DNA from 3 places in the Streptomyces sp. GbtcB7 genome. Region 2 is predicted to be linked to each of the others. Evidence: riboswitches for the same ligand, from Rfam matches in the RefSeq annotation. Region 2 holds a riboswitch; each other region holds the start of a gene.
What was found. Region 2 has a riboswitch for cyclic di-AMP ahead of KVT44_RS42870 (transglycosylase family protein). Riboswitches for the same ligand answer to the same signal wherever they lie in the genome.
Positions count from the first base shown of each region.

Region 1: linked by a shared signal. The riboswitch ahead of KVT44_RS14185 (C40 family peptidase) and the one ahead of KVT44_RS42870 (transglycosylase family protein) in region 2 are both predicted to bind cyclic di-AMP.
Region 3: linked by a shared signal. The riboswitch ahead of KVT44_RS42405 (C40 family peptidase) and the one ahead of KVT44_RS42870 (transglycosylase family protein) in region 2 are both predicted to bind cyclic di-AMP.

Region 1 is NZ_JAGXJM010000007.1:169,058-172,956, reverse strand. It holds gene KVT44_RS14200 (helix-turn-helix transcriptional regulator) at 1-788, opposite strand, end outside; gene KVT44_RS14195 (ATP-binding protein) at 1,001-1,459, shown strand; gene KVT44_RS14190 (DUF6328 family protein) at 1,926-2,447, opposite strand; gene KVT44_RS14185 (C40 family peptidase) at 2,536-3,009, opposite strand; cyclic di-AMP (ydaO/yuaA leader) riboswitch at 3,013-3,198, opposite strand; gene KVT44_RS14180 (hypothetical protein) at 3,545-3,850, opposite strand; gene KVT44_RS14175 (ATP-dependent Clp protease proteolytic subunit) at 3,858-3,899, opposite strand, start outside.
Region 2 is NZ_JAGXJM010000037.1:2,760-6,658, reverse strand. It holds gene eno (phosphopyruvate hydratase) at 1-1,269, opposite strand, end outside; gene KVT44_RS42870 (transglycosylase family protein) at 1,607-2,317, opposite strand; cyclic di-AMP (ydaO/yuaA leader) riboswitch at 2,322-2,530, opposite strand; gene KVT44_RS42865 (transglycosylase family protein) at 2,669-3,691, opposite strand; gene KVT44_RS42860 (cytochrome P450) at 3,848-3,899, opposite strand, start outside.
Region 3 is NZ_JAGXJM010000036.1:19,810-23,708, forward strand. It holds gene pcrA (DNA helicase PcrA) at 1-921, opposite strand, end outside; cyclic di-AMP (ydaO/yuaA leader) riboswitch at 1,237-1,409, shown strand; gene KVT44_RS42405 (C40 family peptidase) at 1,417-2,586, shown strand; gene KVT44_RS42410 (tellurite resistance/C4-dicarboxylate transporter family protein) at 2,682-3,656, shown strand; gene KVT44_RS42415 (hypothetical protein) at 3,737-3,899, opposite strand, start outside.

The DNA of each region.
Region 1 (3,899 bases), on a different contig from region 2:
GCGTTGAAGGCCTCGGTGTAGGCCTGAAGGTCTTCTTTCCGTTCGAGATAGAGGCTACTCGTCAAGTGGTCGAGAACAACCACATCCAGATCAGTTGTGTTCGGAAATGAGAAGATAACGAAAGGCCCGGTGACGCCGATATGGGCCCCCGCGGCGAACGGCAGGACCTGAAGCCGCACTTGAGGCAGGGCGGCGGCCTCCCGTAGACGCACCAGTTGCCGAGCCATCACTTCCGGGCCGCCGACCTCGCGTTTTAACACCGCCTCGTCCAGGACCGCGGTCAGTTCCAGCGGCGGACTCGAACGCAGGACGTCCTGCCGGGCGAGGCGCACCTCGACGAGCGCGTCTAGCTTGTCGTCCTCCAGGCCGCCGACGGCGACCCGGGTCACCTCCCGTGCGTACTCGGGCGTCTGGAGCAGTCCGGGTACCACCGAGGTCTCCAGCGTGCGCATGCCGCTGGCCTGGGACTCCAGACTGATGAAGTCGCGGTACGTGGGCGGCAGGACCCCGCGGTAGGCGTGCCACCAGTGATGGCGACCGTTGCCCTCGGAGCCCGCCAGGCCCACCAGGAGCTCCCGTAACTCGTGCTCCGTGACGGCGTAGGCGTCCAACAGGCGCTCCACGTCGGCCGGTTTCACCCCACTGATACCGGTCTCGATCCGGCTCACCTTCGACTGGTGCCAGCCGACGAGACGGGCCGCCTCACCACTGGTGAGACCCACACCGGCGCGCAGCGCGCGCAGTTCGGCACCGAGCTTGCGGCGGCGCACCGCGGGACCGTGCTGCATGGGCGTACTCCTTACTCCTTCCGAGCCGCCCAAATACGCTCCGCCGTCGCAGAGTTCACCGCATCGAGCGACAGATATATGCATATCTCGGTGGATCGCACCCGTGACCGTCCCAGTGATGGCAGTCTGGCGCGAAGCACCAGTCCGGGACCGTACTCGAACCATCCGCTCCGTGTCGGACTCCGGTCCCGTGGGAAAGGGACGACGTCGCCATGGCAGATCACCAGGAAGCATCCGTCACTCTGCCGAGCGATCCCGCCTCGGTCTCCGCGGCCCGGAATTTCGTCGCCGATGTGTTGGCCGAATGGGGCCTGCCGTGCGACGCCGAAGTCGCGGACACCGTACGCCTGATCGTGTCAGAACTAGCCACCAACGCCGTCCAACACACTTTCGGGCAGTCGCCCACCTTCACGGTGGACGTCCGCCTCGACCGAGACGAACACCTGCGGATCGGCGTTACCGACAGCCATCCGCGCTTTCCCAAACGTCTGCCCGCCGCCGTTCAGCAGGACAACGGGCGCGGCATGGTGATCATCCGCTGGCTGACCGCCGAATGCGGCGGCAGACTCGTCGTCCGGCCCACCCGCGAGGGCGGCAAGACGGTCGCCATCGAGCTGCCCTGGACGGTGCCGGCCCAGCCGGTGACGGCCGGCGGCCCACAAGAGCCCTGAGGAGCGGCTCAGTTGTCGTGTCTGCCCTGTCCGGCGCCTCGCGGCGGGGCCTGGAAGGCCTCGGCCGCCGGCGCCGACCGGTCCCCGGTCCGATGGACGACGGAGATCGTACGGCGCGGATCTCCCGGTCCCGGCAACCGCGGCCCCACCGGAGCCACCGCCGTCCCGGCCACCATCTCCGTTACGACCGCGCTGTCCGGCCGTTCGGCCGGCGGCAGCCGCGGCCGACCGCCCGCGTGGGCGCTGCCGCTGCTCGGCGGCGCCTGCGTGCTCCGGACTCGGCGTACGGACGCTGCGGTCGCTGGGCAGGGCCCAGGAGACCGGAGCGAGACCGAGCCGATGGCGTCCGGCGCCCGCCCGCTGCGGCAGGGGTCCGTCACCCACGCGCTCGACCCGAAGGCGCCGGTCACCTTCCTCGGTCCGCTGCCGCGGTTCGTGCCCGCGGGCAGTCAGGCGATGAGCGCGCTCACGGTTCTCGGTCCGGTGCTTCTTTCGGAGCCGTCGCTCCGCCGACGACGGCACGGTGCACCAGGCCCGGCAGGAGGCCCCACAGCGCCACACAGACGAGCAGGGTGCCCGCGCCCGAGGCGATCCCGGCGGCGCGTCCCAGCGCGACATCCACGACGAGCAGCACCGATCCCGTCAGCGCCAGCATGAGCACACCCATCCCGACCGTGGCCAGGACGGAGGAGACCCGCACGATGGTCGGCTTCGCGCCCTGCCGGAACAGCGACCTGTGCAGCGCGGCTGGCGCCGTGAAGAGCGCGGCGGCCACCACGGCCAGCAGGAGGGTGGTGACGTACGTGGCGCGCTGCACCGTGTCGAGGGACGGGAAGCGCGGGGTGAACGCCAGCGTCAGCAGGAACGCGAAGAGGATCTGCACACCGGTCTGCGTGACGCGCAGCTCCTGGAGCAGTTCGCCGAAGTTGCGATCGGCGCGCTCGAGGGGCGTCTCGTTCCGTTCCTCGGGGGAAGGTCGCTCAGCCATGCTGAACGAGTAACCGGTTCGTCCGCTTTTCACGCCCGGGGGGTGGAACCCCGAGGGGGTGCCGGCCGGCGGCACCCCCTCGGGCAGGTCAGCTGACCCGGCCGTACCAGACGCTCTTCGTCCAGATCTTCTGCAGCTTCACGACCTCCCCTGTCTTCGGGGAGTGCCAGATCTTTCCCTTCCCGGCGTAGATGCCGACGTGGTACACGTTCCGGCCCGAGTGGAAGAACACCAGGTCTCCGGCCTTGCGGTGGGATGCGGAGATGTGGTGCGTCTTGTTGTACTGCGCCGCGGCCGTACGAGGCAGCGTCTTGCCCGCCTTCTTGTACGAGTAGAGCGTGAGCCCGGAGCAGTCGAAGCGGCGTGGCCCGGCGGCACCGTACTGGTACGGGGAGCCCTTCTTGGAAGCCGCGACCTGAAGTGCCCTCGTCGCCAACGTGGCCGCTTCGGCGTCGGATGCGACGCCAGGAACCACAAGGCTGCCGCCCACGGCGGCGATGGTGAGCGCCGAGGCCGTACCGGCCCGGGTCCACAGCGACGGGACACGATTGAGCGCAGTCATGCGCAACCCTTCGTCAGCCGCCTGTGAAGGATGACCTGTCGGATTCGGGCTGGCGAAGTAGCCCGGCCGCTTGCGCGGCTTCACCCCAAGGACCGCCCGGATCTCTCCGGCGACCCGTCTTGCTGGGTCCTCCACTCCTGCCGATGCACTTCTGTCGACCGGTCATCCGGGCAGCGGCAGGACTCGGCGTCCGCCCGGACCGCCCCGCCGCTGTGGCGGGGGCTTGTCGTCGGAAGGGATCTTCACGCATAGCGGTCGGAAAATCCGAGCGGAACTGGCGATTTGTGGGGTTACTCACCACTCACCCGTTCGGGTGGACGACCCCCTGTTCGGGCGATGTTGGGGACACCGACGACGCGCCCACCAGCACCGGAGCGTCTCATTCCGCCTCCGGGCCAAGCGTGTTGCGCAACTTTTTCGGTTCCCCGAAGGGGTCTGTGACTACTCCATCAGGGGGTACGCCATTTGGTCCGTTTGAACCCCGGGCCGGACGCCTCGCCGACTCGGCGCGCACCGCGACCCGGGTGTGGAGGTGTCAATTGTCGGCGTCGGGTGGCAGCGTGACGCGGGCAGCCCGCCGCTCACCGTCGAGGACGCGCAGAGCCTGCGCCAGCGTCGGCGCGTGCACCTCGCTCTCGCCGCGCTGGTGCATCAGCGCGAGGGCGTCCCGCAGCTCGGTGGCCTTGGCGACCAGCGCCTGGGCGGCACGCAGTCCGCGGTAGGTGTCTCCGGGCCTGGCCGGGTTGATACGGCCCAGCAGGTCGACCACGTCGAGGTAACGGTCGATCAGTTCGGCCTCGGCTCGCGTCAGCGCGGGCAGCGGGGGCAGTTCGGGCACCATCGGCGGATCACCTCGCGTCGGGTGTGGCGTTCCTCGCACCGGGCGCGGT
Region 2 (3,899 bases):
GAAGGCGCTGCGGCCGGCGTACACCGCGGCGTCGTCGAGGATCTCCTCGATGCGCAGCAGCTGGTTGTACTTGGCGACGCGGTCCGAGCGGGCCGGGGCGCCGGTCTTGATCTGGCCGCAGTTCACCGCGACGGCGAGGTCGGCGATGGTGACGTCCTCGGTCTCGCCGGAGCGGTGGGACATCATGCACTTGAAGCCGTTGCGCTGGGCCATCTCGACGGCGTCCAGGGTCTCGGTCAGCGAGCCGATCTGGTTGACCTTGACGAGCAGGGCGTTCGCGGAGCCCTCCTCGATACCGCGGGCCAGGCGCTCCGGGTTGGTGACGAAGAGGTCGTCGCCGACGATCTGGACCTTGTCGCCCAGCTTCTCGGTGATGACGTTCCAGCCGGCCCAGTCGTCCTCGTACAGCGGGTCCTCGATGGAGACCAGCGGGTACGCGGAGACGAGCTCCTCGTAGTACTCGGTCATCTCGGCGGCCGAGCGGGACTTGCCCTCGAACTCGTACTTGCCGTCCTTGTAGAACTCGGACGCGGCGACGTCGAGCGCGAGCGCGATCTGCTCACCGGGGATGTAACCGGCCTGCTTGATGGCCTCGAGGATGAGGTCGAGCGCGGCGCGGTTCGACTCCAGGTTCGGGGCGAAGCCGCCCTCGTCGCCCAGGCCGGTGGACAGGCCCTTGGTCTTCAGCACCTTCTTGAGGGTGTGGTAGACCTCGGCGCCCCAGCGCAGGGCCTCGGAGAAGGACTCCGCGCCGATCGGGGCGATCATGAACTCCTGGATGTCCACGTTGGAGTCGGCGTGCGAGCCGCCGTTCAGGATGTTCATCATCGGAACGGGCAGCAGGTGCGCGTTCGGGCCGCCCAGGTAGCGGAAGAGGGGGAGGTCGGACGCCTCGGAGGCGGCGTGCGCGACGGCGAGCGAGACGCCGAGGATGGCGTTGGCGCCGAGCGAGCCCTTGTTGTCGGTGGCGTCCAGGTCGAACATCGCCTGGTCGATCAGGCGCTGCTCGGTGGCGTCGTAACCGACGAGCTCCGGGCCGATCTGCTCGATGACGGCGAGGACGGCCTTCTCGACACCCTTGCCGCCGTAACGGTTGGGGTCACCGTCACGGAGCTCGATGGCCTCGAAGGCGCCCGTGGAGGCGCCGGACGGGACGGCGGCACGACCGGTGCTGCCGTCGTCGAGGCCGACCTCGACCTCGACCGTGGGGTTGCCTCGGGAGTCCAGGATTTCCCGGGCTACGACGACGTCGATGGACGGCACGAGCATCTCCTTCTGGGATGTGACGCGGGTACGCGGAGCCTGTGATGGCTTCGCGACATGAGCCTAACCGCCCCGGGGGGATCGGCCAGCCGGTCGCCCACCCCTTGGGCAGAAGTGAACGTACACATTGTTCCAGAACGGAACAAAAACGGGTACGGAAATCCGGGTACGAAACGCTCGGTACGAAACGCTGGATACGAAAAACCCCGCTCCGGTGCGTACGGGGGAACACGCACCGGAGCGGGGAGCCCGTGGGGACGGGGGTGGCCCTCACCGGGGTCTCCAGTGTGGAGACCCCTTTTATGAGGGACCTGTCATTCAGCTGGGGTGAAGCTGCCGATCATCAGCTGAGGTGCAGCTGCTGACCCGGGTAGATGAAGTCGGCGTCGTCGACGATGTCCTTGTTCAGCTTGAACAGCTGCTGCCAGCCGCCCTTGACCTTCTTCTTCTCGGCGATCGAGCTGAGGCTGTCGCCCTTGACGACCTTGTACTCGCCGTCACCCTTCTTGACCTTCTTGCCGGTCGGAGTGGAGACGGTCTTCTTGGCGGCCGGGCGGGACGCCGAACGGGAGGCCGCGGTGTCCGTCGAGCGGGTGGCGGTGCTGGTGCTCGGCGAGCTGTTCGACGAGGAGCCGTTCGAGGAGGACGAGGTCGACGGGGCGCTCGCACCGCCGGTGTACGCGGCGCTCGACAGGCCCGTGCCACAGGTCGGCCAGGCGCCCTTGCCCTGCGCGGCGAGGACCTTCTCGCCGACGGTGATCTGCTGGGACTTGGAGGCCTGGTTGGCAGTCGCGGCGTACGCGGTGCCGCCGTACGCGGCCCAGGTGGAGGCCGAGAACTGCAGACCGCCGTAGTAGCCGTTGCCGGTGTTGATGGACCAGTTCCCGCCGGACTCGCACTGGGCGACGGCGTCCCACTGGGAGGCGGTGGCGGCGGAGGCGTTGCCGACCGCCATCAGCGGAGCGGCGATGGCGACACCGGTGACACCGGCGAGCGTGGCGACCCGAGTGGCCTTGGACGGACGGCGGTGCTTGCCCTTGCTGGAAAACAGCATGGAGAGATCCCCTCACCGACGCCTGCGAGGTGAGCTGTCGGGTTCGGGCGGGTGAGTGCCCGGCCGTGCGCTCTGAGCGCTCGGCTTCACCCCAAGCCGCTCCCGGTCAACTACCGGGCGCGGCGCTTACCTTGGGTCCCCCGCTCCTGCCTACGGCGCTGACGCGTCGACTGTTCCCGTACGGCCGTTGGCAGGATTCGGCGTTGACGACCGTCGGGGCCCGCTGTGGCGAGCGGTCATGACCGTAAGCAGGCGATCGGCTGAATTCCAAAGACGATCAGGGCCTTTGAGATCCATCTCTCACTCGCACCAAACCGGACATTACCCAGCGAACCATGACGCGAACTGCCCCTACTTTTCGCCCGATTCGGCACCAACTGCAAGGCTCTGACCGGGGAGGATGAGGTTCGGGTCGACGCCGACCGTCTTCTTGTTCGCGTCGTACAGCTCGGCCCATCCGCCTTCGAGGTCAAGGGCGTCCGCGATGGTCCAGAGATTGTCTCCGGCGCGCACGACGTAGGAGCCGTCGACGACATCACGGGAGGCGCCTGCGCCGCGCGAGGCGTGCCGCCCGGAGGAGTCGTCGCTACGGCCGTCCACGGCGCTGTCGGTGGTGTTCTCGTCCGCGGTGCCGCCACGGTGGCGCCCCGCACCGGTCGTCGCGTTCTCGGACGTACCGGAAGAGTCGCCGCCCTGGCCGGAGTTGCCCGAGTTGTCGCTCTTCGTCGTTTCCGTGTCGGAGCCGTCCGCCCCCTGGGCGTCGCCGCTGGTGTCGGCCTTCGTCGTGTTCTCGGCCGCGCCCCCGGTCGACTTCGAGGACGAACCGGATGAAGACGAGCCAGACGAAGACGAATCGGACTTCGAGCCGGAAGAGACGGACGGAGTCGACGTCACGGACGAACTGGACGAATCAGATGAACCGGATGAATCCGGTGTACTGGACGAGTCGTTCGCCACGCCCGTGTCGACCAGGATGTCGCCCGAGTTCTTGCTCAGCCCGGAGAGCGGTCCACAGGTCGGCCAGGGGGTGAGGCCCTGGTCGTCGAGGAGCTTCTCGGCGATGGCTATCTGCTGCGAGCGGCTGGCCTCGTCGGCACTCGACGCGTAGGTGAGGCCGCCGTACTTCTCCCAGTCCGCCTGGCTGATCTGGAGCCCGCCGTAATACCCGTTGCCGCTGTCGGCACTCCACTGGCCGGCGCTCTCGCACTCGGCGACCCGGTCCCACGTGGTGCCGTCGGCCGCGCTCGCGCTGGTGGCACCGAGCAACGGGATCGCGATGGCGGATCCGGTCACTCCTGCCGCGACGATGAGGGCCGGGGCCTGACGGGGGCGACGATGGCGGCCGTTCCCGGAGAGCATGCGGAAGCCTTTCACGTGACAGCAGGTGACTACGCGACGTGTGAGTCGCGTTGACGAGTGAACGTATCCGCACCCGAACGCTTGTCACAAGTCGATGCAGCGTAGATCACGTGAAGATCACAGAGTTGAGTGCGCGTCAGGTTTGAGCGCCGATAGGTGTAAGGTCGCCCGCTATCGCGCGACCGGTACCGGAGGCGTGAACTCCACTGGAAGCGTGCGCAAT
Region 3 (3,899 bases), on a different contig from region 2:
CCGGTCACCGGCGACCGGGCCGACGAGCTCCCTGACCAGGGCGTACTGCGCGTGGTTCGTGTCCTGGTACTCGTCGACCAGGACGTGGCGGAAGCGGCGCCGGTAGTGCTCGGCGACGTCCGGGAAGGCGCGCAGCAGGTTGACCGTGGTCATGATCAGGTCGTCGAAGTCGAGCGCGTTGGCCTCGCGCAGCCGCGACTGGTACATCGCGTAGGCCTGGGCGAGGGTCTTCTCGAAGCCGTCGGCGGCCTGGGCGGCGAAGTCCTCCTCGTCGATCAGCTCGTTCTTCAGGTTCGAGATCTTGGCGCTGAAGGACTTGGGCGGGAAGCGCTTGGGATCGAGATCCAGATCACGGCAGACGAGCGCCATCAGCCGCTTGCTGTCGGCGGCGTCGTAGATCGAGAACGAGGAGGTGAAGCCGAACTTCTTGCTCTCGCGGCGCAGGATTCGCACACACGCGCTGTGGAAGGTCATCACCCACATCGCGTTCGCGCGCGGGCCGACGAGCTGCTCGACGCGCTCCTTCATCTCGCCCGCGGCCTTGTTCGTGAAGGTGATCGCGAGGATCTGGCCGGGGTGGACATGGCGCTCGCCCAGCAGATGGGCGATGCGGTGGGTGAGCACCCGGGTCTTGCCGGAGCCCGCGCCGGCCACGATGAGCAGCGGGGAGCCGGAGTGCACCACGGCCGCGCGCTGGTTCTCGTTCAACCCGTCCAGCAGGGCCGCCGGGTCCACGGCGGGGCGGTGCGCGCCGTCGCGGTAGTAGGCGTCCCGGCTCGCGGGCACGTCGAAGCGGCCGCCGAACAGGTCGTCCGGAAGCGGCTCCGGCGCCCCGTCCTCGGGCGGCGGCGGGGGCTCTTCCTCGTGGGCCCCGGAAGGCTGGAGGTCCGCCAGAAAGCTGTCATCAAAGAGGCTGCTCATCGCTCTCCGAGTCTAGGCGGCCCCACTGACAACCCGCGGCCACCCTGGAAACCCGACCGGTTTTTCCGCGACCGCGCATGATCGCTTTCCGTGACCGCGCATGATCTCTTTCCGTCGCCCTTTCCGCCGCGGACGCCGTCACCGTTCAGGATCGTTTCATTACGGTCAGCCACAGTCAGTCCCGATCAATGGCCCTCAGGATCAAGGTCACAAAAATGTATCGGGCATATCGCACATCAAACTTCACAGAACACTTATGAGTTGGCTAGCGTGCCGGGCAGGCCGCTCGACCCAACCGGCGAACATCGCCGGGCCGTGCGGCCTCCGCCGAGTCCGGTGCGCCGTACGGCAGCCGGAGCCGGGGACCCAACCGACCTTGGGGTGAATCGGTCCAACTGTCCGCTGGGACAAGGACCGTAGGGCAAACCTTCCGGAATCACCCGCCCGAACCCGACAGCTAACTCGGTAGGCGGAAGACGGAAGGAGTCGCCTCTCTTGGCGTCGCATCGCAAGTGGAGTCCTACGGGTACGCGCATAGCGGGTATACGGACCCCCGCCCTCGCCACGGCGGCCCTCACCTCCGTGGCCCTGCTCTCCCAGACGGCGAACGCCGCGCCCTCGGCCGACTCCAAGCCGAGCATCGAAGAGGTCGAGAAGAAGGTAGACGACCTCTACCACCAGGCCGAGGCGGCGACCGAGAAGTACAACGCGACCAGGGAGAAGACCGCGCAGCAGCGCAAGCGCGTCGACTCCCTCCTCGACGACGTGGCCCAGCGCACCGAGAAGCTCAACACCGCGCGCGAGGAGCTGGGTTCGTTCGCCGCGGCGCAGTACCGCACCGGTGCCTCCGCCCCCGACACCGCGACCCTCCTGCTGGCCGACAATCCGCAGGACTACTTCGACCAGACCCAGCTGATGGACCGGCTGACCAGCCGCCAGAAGGTGGCCGTCGACGACTACATCACCGAGCAGGCCGCCACCACCAAGAAGCGCGCGGAGGCCTCCCAGAGCCTGCAGACGCTCACCACGACGCAGAGCGCGCTGAAGACGTCCAAGGCCGACGTGCAGCGCAAGCTCGCCGAGGCGCGCGACCTGCTCTCGAAGCTGACCGCCGAGGAGAAGGCGCGGCTCGCGGCGATCGAGAAGAAGAAGCAGGAAGCGGCCGACCGCAAGGCGGCTGAGCTGGCGCAGCAGCAGGCCGCGGCGGAGAAGAAGGCCCAGGAGGCGGCCGCCCAGCAGCAGACGACCTCCGCGACCACCGGCACCACCGGGACCACCGGGAGTTCGGCCACCGACTCCTCGTACACCGCCAAGGCCGACAAGGCCCTCGCCTTCGCCCGCACCCAGATCGGCAAGCCGTACGTCTGGGGCGCGACCGGGCCCGGCTCCTACGACTGCTCCGGCCTCACCCAGGCCGCCTGGAAGGCCGCGGGCGTCGATCTCCCGCGTACCACCTGGGACCAGGTCAACGCGGGCACGACGGTGCCGCTCTCCGACATCAAGCCCGGTGACCTCGTCTTCTTCTACGACGACATCAGCCACGTCGGCCTCTACATCGGCAACGGCATGATGATCCACGCCCCCAAGCCGGGCGCGTACGTCCGCGAGGAGTCGATCTTCTACGGCGGCGAGTCGATCATCCACAGCGTGGTGCGTCCGGCCTAACGCCTCGACGCCCGCCGCGCGCGCGTGGGGCTCATCGAGCTCCACGCGCGCGTGGCCCGCCGCCAACCCGCTCGAAGGTCCTTAGCATCGGGCCCATGTCAGCCATCTCCCCGCCCGGCACCCGGTGGACCGGCCTGCGCACCTGGTGGGCGCAGAGTCCGCCGGGCGCCGGAGCCGCGATCCTGGCCACCGGCATCATCTCGATCGGGCTGGAGCAGACCGGCTACGAGATCCTGTCCCGGATCGTGCTGGCCCTCGCGGCCGTCGGCTGGCTCGGGCTCGCCGCGGCCTTCGTCGTACGGCTGCTGCGGGAGCGGGAGCGATGGCTGACGGAGGCCGGTACACCGAGCGCGCTCACCGCGGTCGCGGCGACCACCGTGCTCGGCACGCGGCTGGTCACGCTGGGGTGGGAGGTGTCGGCCGAGGCCCTGCTCGCCCTGTCGGCGGCGCTCTGGCCGGGGCTGCTCCTCCTGGTCGTACGGCAATGGCGGCCCCGCATGCCCGGAGCGGTGTTCCTCGGCTGTGTGGCCACGCAGGGGCTCGCGGTGCTGGGCGCGACGCTCGCCGCCGCGACGCACACGGACTGGCTCGCGCACACCGCGCTGGTGCTGTTCTGGCTGGGGCTCGTGCTCTACGCGGCGGCGCTGTTCTACTTCGACTACCGCGAGGTCGCCACGGGCGCCGGGGACCAGTGGGTCGCGGGCGGCGCGCTCGCCATCTCGGCGCTGGCGGGGTCGAAGCTGATCCTCGCGTACCAGGCGAACATCTACCTGTGGAACAACGACGACAACGGCGTGCTGCGCTGGGTGACCGAGGCGCTGCTCGTGCTCGTCCTCGGCTCGTACTGCGTGCTGGCCGTGGCGGAGGCCCTGTGGCCCCGACCGCGCTACGACGTGCTGCGCTGGGCGACCGTGTTCCCGCTGGGGATGACGGCGGTGGCGGCGCTGTCGGTCGCGGCCGCCATCGGCGTCGGTTGGCTCAGGGGGCTCGGGCAGGTGCTGCTGTGGATCTCGGTCGCGGCGTGGCTGGCGGTGGCGGCCGTAGCGGTCAGGCGTCCGCGGGAGCCGTAGCGGTCAGGCGTCTGGAAGCCGCCGTGACCGTCGGGTGTCCGGAAGCGCCGTAGCCGTCCGTGGGGGCCTTCGGGGGGCCGTCAGGTCCAGAGCACCGCGATGAAGATGTTCGCGGTCGTGAGGAGCCCTACGAGCCCGAACAGGCCCTTGTCCACCTTCTCGTCGTCCCGCTTCACATAGACGAGTCCGAGGATCACGATCAGCAGGGCGAGCTTCACGCCGATCTTGATGGTGTTGACCGAG